2 regions of the Isoptericola sp. NPDC060185 genome follow, and region 1 is predicted to be linked to the other one. Evidence: predicted binding sites of a transcription regulator. Region 1 holds the regulator's gene; the other holds the start of a gene.

Region 1 (7,762 bases):
GCGGCGGGATCGGCGGCGACGGCGTCATCCGCCTGACCCCCACGGCCGCGATCGCGCGCGCCGGGGAGAAGGTCGCCGACGCGGTGCTCGCCGAGGAGCCCACGGCGATCTGGTTCATGGACTACCGCAACGCCGACGGCTCCGTCGCGCAGATGTGCGGCAACGGCGTGCGCGTCTTCACCGCGTTCGCCGAGCAGCTCGGCCTCGCCGACCTCGCCGACGGCCAGGAGCTCGCCCTCGGCACCCGGGCCGGGGTGCGACGGGTCCGCAAGGAGCCCGGCGGCTGGTACGCGGTCGACATGGGGGCCTGGTCCCTGCCGGGCGGGGACGAGGCCGCGCGGCGCGGCGCGGACGCCGCCGTGCTGGTGCGCGACTGGGCGGCGCCGCGGCCCGCCCTGAGCGTCGACATGGGCAACCCGCACACGGTCGTCGCCCTGGCGCGGGAGGAGGAGCTCGCGGACGCCGACCTGACCCGCGCCCCGGAGGTCGACCCGCTGCCCCCCGAGGGCACCAACGTGGAGCTCGTCGTGCCCCTGCCGGAGGCCACGGACGCCGACGGGCGCGCGGTCGGTCGCCTGCGCATGCGGGTGCACGAGCGGGGCGTCGGCGAGACCCGCTCCTGCGGGACGGGCGCGTGCGCCGCGGCGCTCGCGGTGCGCACGTGGGCGCTGGCCGGCGCGGCGGGCCCCGTGCCGGACGTGTGGGAGGTCGAGGTGCCGGGTGGGCTCGTGCGGGTCCGCCTGCTCGACGGCGGGCACGTGGAGCTCGCGGGTCCGGCGGAGCTCGTGTTCAGCGGCGAGACCGAGCTCTGAGACGCCGGTCGGTCAACCGACCCGCAGGACGCGGAAGCCCTTCGACGAGGCGGTGCGCTCGACGTCGCGGCCCAGCTCGTCGACGATCCACCGGGCGAGCGAGTCCGAGCCGAGGTTCTTCTGCACCACCAGCCACGCGGCCGCACCGGGCGCGAGGCGGGGGAGCCACGCGCGCATCAGGTCGTGCAGCACCGCCTTGCCCACGCGGATCGGCGGGTTCGACCAGATCGCGGCGAACCGCACGTCGTCCGGCACCTCCTCGGCGCGCACGGCGCGGACGTTCCCCAGGCCCAGCCGGTCCGCCGTCGAGCGCAGCAGGTCAAGCGCGCGCTCGTTGACGTCCACCGCCCAGACGGTGGCGTCGGGCGAGGTCAGCGCCATCGTGAGGGCGATCGGCCCCCAGCCGCAGCCCAGGTCGAGGAGGTCGCCCGTGGCGGGCGAGGCCGGCACCTCGCGAAGCAGCACCTGGGTGCCCTTGTCCACGCCGCCGGGGGAGAAGACCCCGCCCGCGACGTCCACCTCCACATCCTGGCCCGCGAGCCGGACGACGGCGCGACGGCGCTCGGCGTCCGAGGCCGGGCGCGCGGTGAAGTAGTGGTCGGGCTGCTCGGTCACCCGCCGATCCTAGGTCGCGCGCGGACCCGGGCCGGGTCCCGGACCACGACGCGGCTCGCGAAATTCTCTCCGCCGGGACGATCTGGCGTGGGACCCTTGTTGCAGCAGAAGGACGGCCAGGCCGTCGATCCCGACCCGAGAGGCACACCTTGACCCACACCCCGACCGACCCCGACACCCCGCAGGCCGACGAGAATCCCGGCGCGGAGACCTCCGCGGCCGACCGGCGCGCCGCGGAGCGCGACGCGCAGGCCATCGCGCAGGACGTCGTGGCTCGGGTGCTCGCTCGGGCCGGGACGGCGCGCTCCGAGGGTGCCACGGTGCACACGGCGCACGACGGCGACCAGCTCGACCTGGAGGAGCGCATCTCGCTGCGCCGCGTCGCCGGGCTCTCGACGGAGCTCGAGGACGTCACCGAGGTCGAGTACCGGCAGCTGCGCCTGGAGCGCGTCGTTCTCGTCGGCCTGTACTCCGGCGGCGAGGCGGCGGCCCGTGAGGCGGAGGTCTCGCTCCGCGAGCTCGCGGCCCTCGCCGAGACGGCCGGCTCGCAGGTCCTCGACGGCATGCTGCAGCGCCGTCAGAAGCCCGACCCGGGCACGTACCTCGGCTCCGGCAAGGCGGCCGAGCTGGCCGACGTCGTCGCGACCCTGGGCGCCGACACCGTGGTCGCCGACACCGAGCTGGCCCCCTCCCAGCGGCGTGCGCTGGAGGACATCGTCAAGGTCAAGGTCGTCGACCGGACCGCGCTGATCCTCGACATCTTCGCCCAGCACGCCAAGTCGCGGGAGGGCAAGGCGCAGGTCGAGCTCGCCCAGCTCGAGTACCTGCTGCCGCGCCTGCGCGGCTGGGGCGACTCGATGTCCCGCCAGGCCGGTGGCCAGGTGGGCGGCCAGGGCGCCGGCATGGGCTCCCGCGGCCCCGGTGAGACGAAGATCGAGCTGGACCGTCGGCGGATCCGCAACCGCATGGCCAAGCTGCGTCGCGAGATCGCCGCGATGGCGCCGGGGCGCGAGACGAAGCGGCTCGACCGCAGGCGGCACGGCGTGCCGAACGTCGCGATCGCGGGCTACACCAACGCGGGCAAGTCCTCGCTGCTCAACGCGATGACCGACGCGGGCGTCCTCGTGGAGAACGCCCTGTTCGCCACGCTGGATCCCACCGTCCGCAAGGCGCGCACCGAGGACGGGCGCCCGTACACGCTCACCGACACCGTCGGGTTCGTGCGGCACCTGCCGCACCAGCTCGTCGAGGCGTTCCGTTCCACGCTCGAGGAGGTGGGCGACGCCGCGCTGCTCCTGCACGTGGTCGACGTCTCCCACCCGGACCCCGAGGGGCAGATCGCCGCGGTGCGCGAGGTGCTGGCGGAGATCCCCGGGATCGCCGACGTGCGCGAGGTCGTGGTGCTGAACAAGGCCGACGTCGCCGACCCGGCCGTGGTCGGCCGCGTGCAGCGCCGCGAGCGGCACAGCGTCGTCGTGTCCGCCCACTCGGGCGAGGGCATGGCCGAGCTGCGCGAGCTGGTGGCCGCCGAGCTGCCCCAGCCCCAGGTCGAGATCGATCTCGTGGTGCCGTACTCCCGCGGCGACCTCGTGCACCGCGCGCACGAGACCGGCGGCTCCGTCGCGGAGGAGCACCTCGCCGAGGGCACGCGCCTGCGCGGCCGCGTCGACGAGAGCCTGGCGGCGGAGCTGCGGCACGTCGCCGTCGCGGGCTGAACGTCCGGCCGCGGGCGGCCCCTTCGGGCGCGTCCGCGGCCGTCCACCGTCGTCGGCGCACGGCGTCGGTCGGTCGGTGGCCCGCCCTAGGATCGTCGGGTGACCTCCGCCGACACCCCCGACGCCCAGCAGCTCCTCGACCTGGCGGTGGGGGCGCTCGGCGGCGGCCGGCGCGACGGGCAGCACCAGATGGCGGCGGCCGTCGCGGAGTCCGTCGAGCAAGGCCGGCACCTGCTCGTCCAGGCCGGGACCGGCACCGGCAAGTCGCTCGCCTACCTGGTGCCCGCCGTGCGCCACGCCGTCGTCGACGGCAAGCGCGTCATCGTCTCGACGGCCACCCTGGCGCTCCAGCGCCAGGTCGTGACGCGCGACCTGCCCCTCGTCGCCGAGGCGGTCGGCCCGAAGCTGCCCCGCGCGCCCAAGGTGGCGCTGCTCAAGGGTTGGCACAACTACCTGTGCAAGCACAAGGTCACCGGCGGGTACCCGGTCGAGGGCGCCACCCTGTTCGACCTGCCCGCCGATCCCGGCCCCGGCGAGGGTGCCGGCGCGGAGCAGCACCCTGCGCCCACAGGCGCGCGCGGCCGGGGCGGTCGCGACGACGCCGCCAGCCTCGCCGACCACGTGCGCCGCCTGCACGCCTGGGCGGACGAGACCGACACCGGCGACCGCGACGATCTCGTCCCCGGCGTCCCGGACCGGGCCTGGAGACAGGTCTCGGTCACGGCCCTGGAGTGCCTGGGCCAGCGGTGCCCGCTGCTCACGGAGTGCTTCCCCGAGCACGCCCGTGCGGCGGCGCGCGAGGCGGACGTCGTCGTCACGAACCACGCCATGCTCGGCATCGCGGTCTCCGGCAGCCCGGGTGTCCTGCCCGAGCACGACGCCGTCGTCGTCGACGAGGCCCACGAGCTGGCGGAGCGGGTCACCGCGGCCGCCACCGTGGACCTGTCCCTGACCGTCGTGGAGCACGCCGCGCGCCTCGCGCGCCGCCACGGGGGCACCGAGACCTCGGCGCTCGACGCGGCGTCCCAGCAGCTCGGCACGCTGCTCGCCACGGCCCCGGCGGAGCGCTTCCCCCTGGGCCTGCCCGACGAGCTGCGCGCCGCCGTCGCCGCCGTGCGCGATGCCGCACGCGAGCTCCTCACCCGGCTCAAGCCCGCAGGCGAGTCCAAGGGCCAGTCAGCGCCGGACGCGGGGATGAAGATGGCGCAGTCCGCCGTGCTGCAGCTCTTCGAGGTCGCGGAGCGCATGGCGGCCCAGGACACGACGGCCGACGTCCTGTGGTGCTCCCGGCCGCCCGAGAACGCGCCCTGGGCCGGGGACGGCGTCACCCGGCTGCACGCAGCGCCGCTGGCGGTGGCGGGCCTCATCCGCACCCACCTGCTCGGGGAGGCCACGGGCGTCTTCACCTCCGCGACCCTCGCCCTCGGCGGCACCTTCGACCCGGTGGCGCGGTCCCTGGGCCTCGCGGGGTCGGGCGGCACGGGCGAGACACCGGACTGGACGGGCCTCGACGTGGGCAGCCCCTTCGACTACCCGCGCCAGGGGATCCTCTACGTGGCCCGCCATCTGCCCGCCCCGGGCCGCGAGCCGACCACCGACGCGCAGCTCGACGAGATCGCGGGGCTCGTCAAGGCGGCCGGCGGCCGCACCCTCGGGCTGTTCTCGTCCCGGCGCGCGGCGGTCGCGGCGGCCGAGGCGATGCGCGAGCGGCTCGACGTGCCGATCCTGTGCCAGGGCGACGACCAGCTGCCCACCCTCGTGAAGGCGTTCGCGGACGACCCGGCCACGTGCCTCTTCGGCACCCTCTCGCTCTGGCAGGGCGTGGACGTCCCCGGGCCCAGCTGCCAGCTCGTGCTCGTCGACCGGATCCCGTTCCCGCGCCCCGACGATCCGGTGAAGGCCGCGCGGGCCCGCTCGGTCGAGCAGGCGGGCGGGAACGGGTTCATGCAGGTCTCGGCCACGCACGCCGCCCTCCTGCTGGCCCAGGGGGCGGGACGCCTCGTGCGCACGGGGGACGATCGCGGCGTGGTCGCGGTCCTCGACCCGCGCCTCGCGACGGCCCGCTACGGGTCGTTCCTGACGCGGTCGATGCCAGACTTCTGGCCCACGACCGACGGCGAGCTGGTCCGTGCTGCGCTGCGGCGGCTGGACACCTAGCCTGGGCGCGTGGACGGCACACGCAGCACGACCAAGCTCGCGATCGTCGGCGCCGGCGCGGTGGGCTCCACCCTCGCGTACGCAGCGCTCGCCCGAGGGGCGGCACGCTCCATCGCCCTGATGGACGTCAACCGCGCCAAGGTCGAGGCCGAGGTCCTCGACCTGAGGCACGGGAGCATGTTCATCCCGCAGGCGGAGATCGAAGGCTCCGACGACGTCGAGGTGTGCCGCGGAGCCGACGTCGTGGCCGTCACCGCCGGCGCCAAGCAGAAGCCGGGCCAGAGTCGCCTGGACCTGGCCGAGGCGACGGTGGGCCTCACCCGCACGATCCTGCCGCGGCTGCTGGAGGTCGCGCCGGACGCGATCTACCTCATGGTGACCAACCCCGTCGACGTGGTGACGTACGCGGCGCAGGAGATCAGCGGCCTGCCGGCCGAGCGGGTGTTCGGCAGCGGCACGGTCCTGGACTCCTCCCGGCTGCGCGACGCGCTCGCCCGCCACTGCGGGGTCGCGGTCGGCAACGTGCACGCGAACATCGCGGGCGAGCACGGCGACTCGGAGATCGTGCTGTGGAGCTCGGCGACGATCGCCGGGGTGCCGCTGCTGGACTGGCGCCCCTTCCGTGGTCGGCCGCCGCTCGACGAGCCCGCCCGGCACCGGATCGCCACGGACGTCGTGGAGTCGGCCTACCGGGTCATCGCCGGCAAGGGGGCCACCAACTACGCCGTGGGCCTGGCAGCCACCCGCATCATCGAGGCGGTCCTGAACGACGAGCACCGCGTGATGAACGTGTCGTCCCGCCTGGACGGCTTCTACGGCATCAGCGACGTCTGCCTCTCGGTGCCGTCCCTGGTGGACCGGCGCGGCGTGGCGGAGACGATCGACACCCCGCTGTCCGACGACGAGGTCGCCGGCCTGCGGGCGTCGGCCGAGGGCATGCGCGAGGTGCAGCGCCGGCTCGGGTTCTGACCCGCGACGCGGCCCTGACGCGACTAACCCCCGGCCCGCACGGGCCGGGGGTTCGTCGCGCCGTCGGGGTGCGGCGTCGCGCTCAGAGGCTGCGGAGCACGGCCACCACCCGGCCGAGCACCTGGGCGTCGTCGCCCGGGATGGGGGAGTAGGCGGCATTCTGCGGCATGAGCCACGTGTGCCCGCCGGACTGCTTGAACGTCTTGACCGTCGCCTCGCCGTCGATCATGGCGGCGACGACCTCGCCGTTCTCCGCGACCGGCTGGCTGCGGACGACCACCCAGTCGCCGTCGCAGATGGCCGCGTCGACCATCGAGTCGCCCGCCACCTTGAGCAGGAACAGCTCGCCGTCGCCCACGACCTGGCGGGGGAGCGGGAAGACGTCCTCGACGACCTGCTCGGCGAGGATCGGGCCGCCCGCCGCGATCCGGCCCACGAGCGGGACGTAGGACGGGGCCTCGGCGGGCTGTGCGTCGGAGCCCGCGACCGAGCCGGCGGCGAACCCCGGGGTGCGCGGCGCGAACGCCGGGGTCCCGCCGTCGGTCGCGGCGGGTGCCTCGGGGTCGACGACCTCGATCGCGCGGGGCCGGTTCGGGTCACGGCGCAGGAAGCCCTTGCGCTCCAGCGTCGTCAGCTGATGCTTGACGGACGAGGGGCTGGCGAGACCCACGGCCTCGCCGATCTCCCGCATGGTCGGGGGGTAGCCGCGGTCCTCGACGGAGCGGCGGATCGTCTCGAGCACACGGCGCTGGCGCGGCGTGAGCCGGTCGGCCGCCGGGGCGATCTCGCTCACCGAGGCGAGCGCCGTCTCCGCTGTCGACGTGTCCTCAGGGGTCTCCTGCTGCGCCGGCCACGGCGTGGCAACCGTCGTGGACGCCGGGGCGTGGTCCCGTCCGCTGGTCATCGCGTTCTCCGTCCTGCAGGGGCGCGGCCCGCTGACGGGCCGATGAAATCCGACAAACCTTCCATCGCGCTGCTGGTCACTCTAGGCCAGTTCCGGCCCGACATCAAACATCTGTTCGATCAGGCCTCGACCGTGTCGTCGTGACGTGGTACACCTAGTACAGCCGTTCGACGTACAGGTGTTCGACGAACGGCTGTTCGACGGCAGTCGCCCGACCGGCGGCGACGCGACGTGAACCGGAGGTAGGACGATGCAGAACGCGCCCAGCACCACCGAAGCTCCGGGGTTCCTCGGGCTCGGCGGCCTCCGGCTCACGCGACGCGGGCGTGTCGTGGTCGCCGCGCTCGTCCTTCTCGTCCTCGTCGGCGCGGGCCTGGTCGGCCAGCGCGCGGTGGCGGACGCTCCCGGGTCGGGCGTGGAGGTCCGGCTCCACACGGTCCAGCCGGGCGAGACGCTGTGGCAGTACGCCCGCGCGGTCCGGGACTCGGGCGAGGACCTGCGCGACGTCGTCGCGGACCTCCGCCAGCTGAACGGCCTCACGACGGCGGAGCTGCAGGCCGGTCAGGTGGTGCTCCTGCCCGAGGACTGAG
Region 2 (7,762 bases), on a different contig from region 1:
TCCGCCGCGCGCCCGGAGCCCAGGCCCCGCAGGCCGTCGAGCACGATGTCGTCCGGCCGGCCGTCACCGGGCACGCCGTCGAAGGTGTCCGTCATCCCGTCGTCCCCGTGCCTCAGCGCGTGCGCTTGCGGCGCGGCTGGGCGCTGTTGCCCTGGTGCTGCCCCGGCACGAGCTGCGCCGAGCCGGTCGTGTACGCCTCGACCTCGGCCTCGTGGCCGCCCTCGGCGACCAGGCCGGCACGGGCCTCGAGCACGGACTTCGTGTGGGCCGCGATGCGGGGCTCGCGCTCGCGCAGCGCGACGTCGAGCGGCGTCGCCAGGAAGAGCGACGAGGCCGCGCCGACGGCGATGCCGACGAACAGCGAGAGCGACAGGTCGCGCAGCGTGCCCGCGCCGAGCAGGAACGCGCCCACGAACAGGATGCTCGCGACCGGCAGCAGCGCCACGACGGAGGTGTTGATGGACCGGACCAGCGTCTGGTTGACGGCGAGGTTCGCCCGCTCCGCGTACGTGCTGCGCGTCTGGGTGAGCACGTCCGCGGTGTTCTCGCGGACCTTGTCGAAGACGACCATCTTGTCGTACAGCGAGAAGCCGAGGATCGTCAGGAAGCCGATGATCGTCGACGGCGTGACCTCCCAGCCGATCGCCGCGTACACGCCGGCGGAGATGAGCAGGTCGCCGAGCATCGCGACGATCGCCGCCACCGACATCCGCCAGGCGCGGAAGTACACCGCCATGAACAGCGCCGCGGCGAGCACGAACACGACCGTGCCCCACAGGGCCCGGGTCGAGACGCCCGCGCCCCAGGTCGGGCCCACGAACGACGTGGTGATCTCCGACGCCTCCACGTCGTACGCCGTGGCGAGGTCGGTGGTGATCTCCGACTCCTGCTCGGGGGTCACGACCTCCGTCTGCACGCGGACGGCCGAGCCGCCCACGATCGCGACGCGGGGCTCCTCGCTCGGGAGCGTCTGATGCACGGCGTCGATCGCGAGCTGCTGCTCGGTCGACGACGCGTTGTTCACGGTGAACTCCGTGCCGCCGCGGAAGTCGATGCCGAGGGTGAGGCCCTTGATCGCGATGACCAGGATCGAGGCGATCGCGAGCGCGCCGGCGATCGCGAACCAGCGCTTGCGGCGCTGCACGATCGGGTAGGACCGACGGCCCGTGTACAGGTCGTTGCCCCACTGGGCGAAGTTGATGCGGGCCATCAGCGGCTCTCCTCGTTCGTGCCGGAGGTGGTCTCACCGGTCGCCGAGGGCGACGCGCCGTCCCCTGGTCCGGAGCCGGGCCCGGGGTCGGGCTCCGCCTCCTGGGCCGCGGCAGCCCGCCGCTCGGCGGCGCGGCGCTCGGCGATCGTCAGGCGACGGCCCGACGCGTCGGTCGCCGGGGCCGGGGCCTGCCGCGCGCCGCTGTGCACCGGCTCGGGCGCCGTGGCGCCCGTGGTGGCGGGCACGCCCTCGGCCTCGGCCTCGGTCGCTGCCGCGTCGCCGGCCACAGCCGGCTCGGGCATCCGGACCCGCCCGGCACCCACGTACCGCGGGCCGGAGCCCGCACGCAGCCGCTCGGGCGACAGCCCGGACCACAGGTGACCGTCCCGGAAGAACGGGATCTTGGTGATGACCTCCATCATCGGGTGCGTGAACCAGAACACGACGGCGACGTCGATGATCGTCGTCAGGCCCAGCGTGAACGCGAAGCCCTGCACGCCGCCCACGGCGAGGAAGTACAGGATGACCGCGGAGATCAGGTTGACCGCCTTCGCCGCGAGCACCGTGCGCCGCGCGCGGGCCCAGCCGCGCTCGACGGCGAAGGCCAGAGTTCTCCCGTCACGCAGCTCGTCACGGATACGTTCGAAGTACACGATGAACGAGTCCGCGGTGAAGCCGATCGCGACGATCAGGCCCGCGACGCCCGCGAGGGAGAGCCGGTAGCCCATCCCCCAGGAGAGCAGGGCGATGGACAGGTAGGTGATGACGCCGGCGACGACGAGCGACGCGACGGTGAGCAGGCCCAGCGTGCGGTACTGCAGCAGCGAGTACACGACCACGAGCGCGAGGCCGATGAGGCCCGCGATGAGGCCGTTGCGCAGCTGCTCGGAGCCGAGGGTCGCGGAGATGACCTCCTGGCTCTCCACCGTGTACTGCACGGGCAGCGCGCCGAAGCTCAGCTGGTTGGCGAGCGTCGCGGCCGAGTCGCGGGTGAACGACCCGGAGATGACGGCGCTGCCGTCCGTGATCGCCTGCGAGACCGACGGGGCCGAGACCACCAGGGTGTCGAGGACGATGGCGAACTGGTTGCGCGGCGCCTCGAGCGTGGCGATGCGACCCGTGGTCTCGCGGAACTGCTTCGCGCCCGTCGAGTCGAAGTCGAGGAAGACGCCCCACTCGTTGGTGGTGGTGCCGTTCGGCCCGGGCACCAGGCCCGAGCTCGCGTTGGAGATGTGCGTGCCCTCGATCTCCACCGGGCCGAGGATGTACTTGACCGCGCCGGTCTCGTCACAGGTCACGAGCGGCTTGTCGGGGTCGTCCCCGCCGCCGCCCTTGAGGTTCTCCGGGTCGGTGCAGTCGAGCTTCTCGAACTGCGACTGGATCTCCGGGGTGATCTGCGCGAGGTCGCTCGGGTCGGATGCCGCGGCCGCGTCGCCCGTCTCGTCGCCCTCGGCCGGCGTCGTCGCCGGCGAGGGGTCCGTGGTGGCGTCGTCGCCGGAGGTGGCGGTCGCCGTCGGCGTCGGGTCCGTGGCCTTGCCGAGGTCCGAGGGGAGGGTCACGGCGGAGCCGGCGCCCTTGCCGCTCGGCGTGGTGTCCGCGGCCTCGTCGTCCTTCGCGCCGCCGGACTTCCCGTCCTTCGAGTCCTTGGCGTCGCCGGAGGTCGCGTCGTCGGTGGCCGCGCCCTCGGCGTCGCCGCTCGGCGACGCGGACGGCTCCGGCGTCGGCGTGCCCGCCGCATAGGTCAGCACCGGGCGGAAGCGCATCTGGGCGGGCTGGGAGATCAGGTCGATGGTCTCCTGCGACACCTCGCCGGGGATGCCGACGACGATGTTCTTCGACCCCTGTGCCGTGATCTCCGCCTCGGAGACGCCGGAGGAGTCGATGCGCTGCCGGATGACGTTGATCGACTCGTCGATCGTCTCCGACGTCACCTGCGACCCGTCCGTGGTGTCGGCCTTGAGGATCAGCTGCGTGCCGCCCTGCAGGTCGAGCGCCAGGCCCGGGGCCCAGCTCGCGCCGTCCGGGTTGGAGTCGGACTTGGCGTCCCAGAAGACGCCGGCGCCGAGGGCGAGGAACGGCAGGACGATCGTCAGGATCGTGAAGACCACGAGGGTGCGCGCCGGACGCGACCGCTTCGTGCGTGAGTTCGCCAACTTCTGTCTCTTCCCGTCTGCGCGCCGCCGGTGGGTCGGCGCGTGATGGCGCCGGCCGGGATCACCCCGACCGGCGCGTCGTCAGGCCGACGGGCGCGAGCGCCCGCCGTCCCATGTCGCTGGTGCTGTCACTTCGTGGTGCCGGTCTCGCCCTCGTCGCGACGCTGCTGCTCCCGGTACTCCCGCTGGGCGGTGTCCAGGCTCGACAGGTCGTCGGGGACGTCGATGTGACCGTCGCCGGAGGTGATCGTACCGGTCGCGGTGGGGTCGGTTGTGACGTCGGTCTCGTCGCCGGCCTCGGTGGCGTCCTCGACCGGCGTGTCGACACGCTTGGCGATCGCCGCACGGAGCCAGCGGGTCTGCGTCCCGGGGCTCGACTCGATGGTGACGGTGTCGTTGCTCTCGTCGATCTCCACCACGGTGCCGAAGAGGCCGGAGCCGGTCATGACCTCCTGGCCCGGGGCGAGCTGCGACCGGAACTCCTGCTGCGCACGCTGCTGCTTGCGCGACCGCGAGCTCATGAAGAACATGAGGCCGGCGAGGACCACGAAGAGAATGATGATGGAGAAGTCCACGGAGCGTCCTTGTCTGTCGCTGCCCGGCCGTCGCTGCTCGACAGGCGGGCGTCGGGGCGCGCCGGTCGGCACGCCGGGCACAGCTCCGCGTCTGCTCGCGAACCTGTGCGTACGGGCCCCAACGAGCACGGCACCCGTCGAGTTCCGGCCCGGACCGTCGGCGGGCCGGGCAGCACCAGTCTAGGTGCTCGGCTCGCCGCTCTCGGCGGCCTCGTCGAAGAGGGTGCCGCCGAGCGGGGCGCCCCACGCCCCGAGCGGCGGCTCGAGGCCGAGGTGCTCCCAGGCCGCGGGCGTCGCGACGCGCCCGCGCGGGGTGCGGCCGAGCAGCCCCTCGCGCACCAGGTACGGCTCCGCGACGGTCTCGACGGTGTCGGGCTCCTCGCCGACGGTCATCGCGAGGGTGCTGAGGCCGACGGGCCCGCCGCCGAACCGGCGGCAGACGGCGTCGAGGACGGAGCGGTCGAGCCGGTCGAGGCCGATCGGGTCCACCTCGTACACCTCGAGCGCGGCGCGGGCGGCACGCAGGTCCAGCCGACCGTCGCCGCGGACCTGCGCCCAGTCGCGCACGCGGCGCAGCAGCCGGTTGGCGATGCGGGGCGTGCCCCGCGAGCGGCCGGCGATCTCGTGCGCGGCCGCGTGCTGCAGGTCGACGCCCAGCAGGCCGGCCGAGCGCAGGATGACGCGCTCCAGCTCGGCGGCGTCGTAGAAGTCGAGGTGGCCGGTGAAGCCGAACCGGTCGCGCAGGGGCGCCGGGAGCAGCCCGGAACGGGTGGTGGCGCCGACCACGGTGAACGGCGGCAGCGCCAGCGGGATCGCGCTGGCCCCGGCGCCCTTGCCGACGACGACGTCGACGCGGAAGTCCTCCATCGCGACGTACAGCAGCTCCTCGGCGGGCCGCGCGAGCCGGTGGATCTCGTCGATGAAGAGCACCTCGCCCTCCTCGAGCGAGGACAGGACGGCGGCCAGGTCGCCCGCGTGCTGGATGGCCGGACCGCTGGTGACGCGCAGGGACGTGCCGAGCTCGGCCGCGATGATCATGGCCAGCGTCGTCTTGCCGAGCCCGGGCGGGCCGGACAGCAGCACGTGGTCGGGCGAGGCCTCGCGGGCCAGGGCGGCCTGCAGGACGAGGGAGAGCTGGTCGCGCACCACCCGCTGGCCGACGAACTCGTCGAGCCTCTTGGGCCGCAGGGCCGCCTCGGCCGCGCGCTCGACGTCGTCGGCCGAGGAGGTGACGAGCCGCTCGCCGCCGTACTCCGGCTCCAGCGGCTCAGCCACGTCGCCCGCCCAGGGAGCGCAACGCCGCCCGCAGCGTCGCCGCCACATCGATCGGGCCGCCGCTCGGGACGTCGTCGCCGACGTCCGCGAGAACGCGATCGACGGTCTCCTGCGCGACCTTCGCCGCCCAGCCCAGGCCGACGAGCGCCTCGACGACCTGGTCGCGCGCGGGGTCGCCGGCCGCGAGCGGCGGCGCCTCGGGCACCGGGGCGCCCGCCTCGGCGGAGGTCGGGGCGCCGAGCTTGCCGGACAGCTCGAGGACGAGGCGCTGGGCGCTCTTGGGCCCGACGCCGGGGATGCGGCGCAGCGCCGCGAGGTCCTCGCTCGCGACGGCGCGGCGCAGCGCGTCGGGCGTGAGCACGGCCAGCATGGCGAGCGCGATGCGCGGGCCGACGCCCGAGACCGACTGCGCCGTCTCGAAGACCTCGCGCTCGTCCGCCTCGGCGAAGCCGAACACGGTCATCGAGTCCTCGCGGACGACGAGCGTGGTGTGCAGCTGGGCGCGCTCCCCCACCCGGAGCCCCGCCAGGGTCCCGGGGGTGGCGTGGACGAGGTACCCGACCCCGCCGACGTCGAGCACGGCCCGCTCGAGCGTCACGTGCGTGACCGTGCCGGTCAGGGAGGCGATCACCGTGGTCCTTCCGTCGAGCTGGCCAATCGTCGAACACCCGTACGAGGCGTCACTGTAACAACCGGCGCCGACGCTCCGGACGCGACACCCGGACGCGACACGGTGAGCACGCCGCGGCCGCCGTCACCGGGCCGTGCGGGACGGGGCCCCGCGGTGCGACCCGGTGCGCGCCGAGCGCTCCGCCGCGGCCCAGGCGCGCTGCGCGGGCGTGAGCTCGTGGCGCTCCCCGCCCTGGAGCGCGCCGGAGGGTCGCCAGAGGTGCGTGACGGCGAGGGCGAGGGCGTCCGCGGCGTCGGCGGGGCGCGGCAGCTCGTCGAGCCCGAGGATGCGCGCGATCATCCGCTGCACCTGTTCCTTGCCCGCCCGCCCGGACCCGGTGACGGCGGCCTTCACCTCGCTGGGGGTGTGCATCGCGACGGGCACCCCCCGCTTCGCGGCGGCGACCATCGCCAGGCCGGCGACCTGCGCGGTGCCCATCACGGTGCTGCGGTTGTTCTGCGCGAACACGCGCTCCACAGCCACGACGTCGGGCACGGTGCGCTCGAGCCACGCGTCGAGCCCCTCGGCGATGCACAGCAGCCGCAGGTCCACGCTCAGCTCGGGCTCGCTGCGCACGACCCCAACGTCGACCATCCGGGCCCTGCGTCCCGGCAACGAGTCGACGACGCCGACCCCGCACCGGGTCAGCCCCGGATCCACCCCCAGCACTCGCACGCGGTCACCATCTCACGCACGGCGGACACCCCCGCGCAGGCGCGACGACAGCCCCGCACGGGACACGGCTCACGCCCCCTGCCCCCACCCACCACGAGGAATGATCCGAGGTCGCGGGCCCGGAGGCCACGCACGAACGCGGACGGGCGGGGTGGGACGTGTCGCGAGGCTGGCCGGGCCTGGCGGGAGGCCGCGAGGAACGAGCGGCCGGATGGCGCGCCTCGCGACACGTCCCAGCCCGCCCGGCCGCCCCGACCGAGAGCCTCCGGCCCGGCACGACGAAAGGATCAGTCCTCGTCCAGCGCCGCCATGACCTCGTCCGAGGCGTCGAAGTTCGCGTAGACGTTCTGGACGTCGTCGCTGTCCTCGAGCGCGTCGATGAGGCGCATGATCTTGCGCGCGCCCTCGACGTCGACCTCGACCTCCATGGACGGGTGCCAGATGGAGTCGGCGGAGTCGTACTCGATGCCCGCCTCCTGGATGGCGGTGCGCACGGCGACGAGGTCGGTGGCCTCGGAGAGCACCTCGATGACGTCGCCCTCGTCGCTGACCTCCTCCGCGCCGGCGTCGAGGGCGGCGAGCATGACGTCGTCCTCGGTGACGCCGTCGGCCTTGGGCACGACGACGAGGCCCTTGCGGGAGAACAGGTAGGACACGGAGCCCGGGTCGGCCAGGTTGCCGCCGTTGCGGCTGAACGCGAGGCGGACCTCGGAGGCGGCGCGGTTCTTGTTGTCCGTGAGGCACTCGACGAGGACGGCAATGCCGTTCGCGCCGTAGCCCTCGTACATGATCGTCTGGTAGTCGACGGCGTCGGCGCCCTCGCCGGACCCGCGCTTGAGGGCGCGGTCGATGTTGTCGTTGGGGACCGACGACTTCTTCGCCTTCTGGATGGCGTCGAACAGGGTCGGGTTACCGGCGGGGTCGCCGCCTCCGGTGCGCGCGGCGACCTCGATGTTCTTGATCAGCTTGGCGAAGAGCTTGCCACGCTTGGCATCGATCGCGGCCTTCTTGTGCTTGGTCGTGGCCCACTTGGAGTGACCTGACATGCGCTCCCTAACTCCTTCGCGATGCTTGGACGAGCCGGACGAACAGCCCGTGCACACGTGCGTCCCCCGTGATCTCCGGGTGGAACGCGGTGGCGAGCAGCCGTCCCTGACGTGCTGCGACGATCTTACCGGCGGCGGGCCCGACCGTGGAGCCGTCC

Evidence for each region. Region 1 encodes LexA, which represses DNA repair genes until DNA is damaged. Its sites were predicted from a motif close to TCGAACANNTGTTCGA; they were not measured.
Region 2: ruvA (Holliday junction branch migration protein RuvA) is a predicted target of LexA. The motif match lies at 5,874-5,889, and genes of this name have one in related genera.

What each region holds. Positions count from the first base shown of each region.
Region 1 covers NZ_JBHWYY010000016.1:42,099-49,860, forward strand. Annotated here, with positions in the region: gene dapF (diaminopimelate epimerase) at 1-812, shown strand, start outside; gene ACFWDO_RS08310 (class I SAM-dependent methyltransferase) at 825-1,427, opposite strand; gene hflX (GTPase HflX) at 1,577-3,142, shown strand; gene ACFWDO_RS08320 (ATP-dependent DNA helicase) at 3,242-5,299, shown strand; gene ACFWDO_RS08325 (L-lactate dehydrogenase) at 5,309-6,268, shown strand; gene lexA (transcriptional repressor LexA) at 6,351-7,172, opposite strand; gene ACFWDO_RS08335 (LysM peptidoglycan-binding domain-containing protein) at 7,423-7,761, shown strand.
Region 2 covers NZ_JBHWYY010000048.1:3,807-11,568, reverse strand. Annotated here, with positions in the region: gene ACFWDO_RS14840 (adenine phosphoribosyltransferase) at 1-95, opposite strand, end outside; gene secF (protein translocase subunit SecF) at 113-1,210, opposite strand; gene secD (protein translocase subunit SecD) at 1,210-3,363, opposite strand; gene yajC (preprotein translocase subunit YajC) at 3,492-3,938, opposite strand; gene ruvB (Holliday junction branch migration DNA helicase RuvB) at 4,119-5,261, opposite strand; gene ruvA (Holliday junction branch migration protein RuvA) at 5,206-5,844, opposite strand; gene ruvC (crossover junction endodeoxyribonuclease RuvC) at 5,968-6,558, opposite strand; gene ACFWDO_RS14805 (YebC/PmpR family DNA-binding transcriptional regulator) at 6,846-7,604, opposite strand; gene pdxT (pyridoxal 5'-phosphate synthase glutaminase subunit PdxT) at 7,612-7,762, opposite strand, start outside.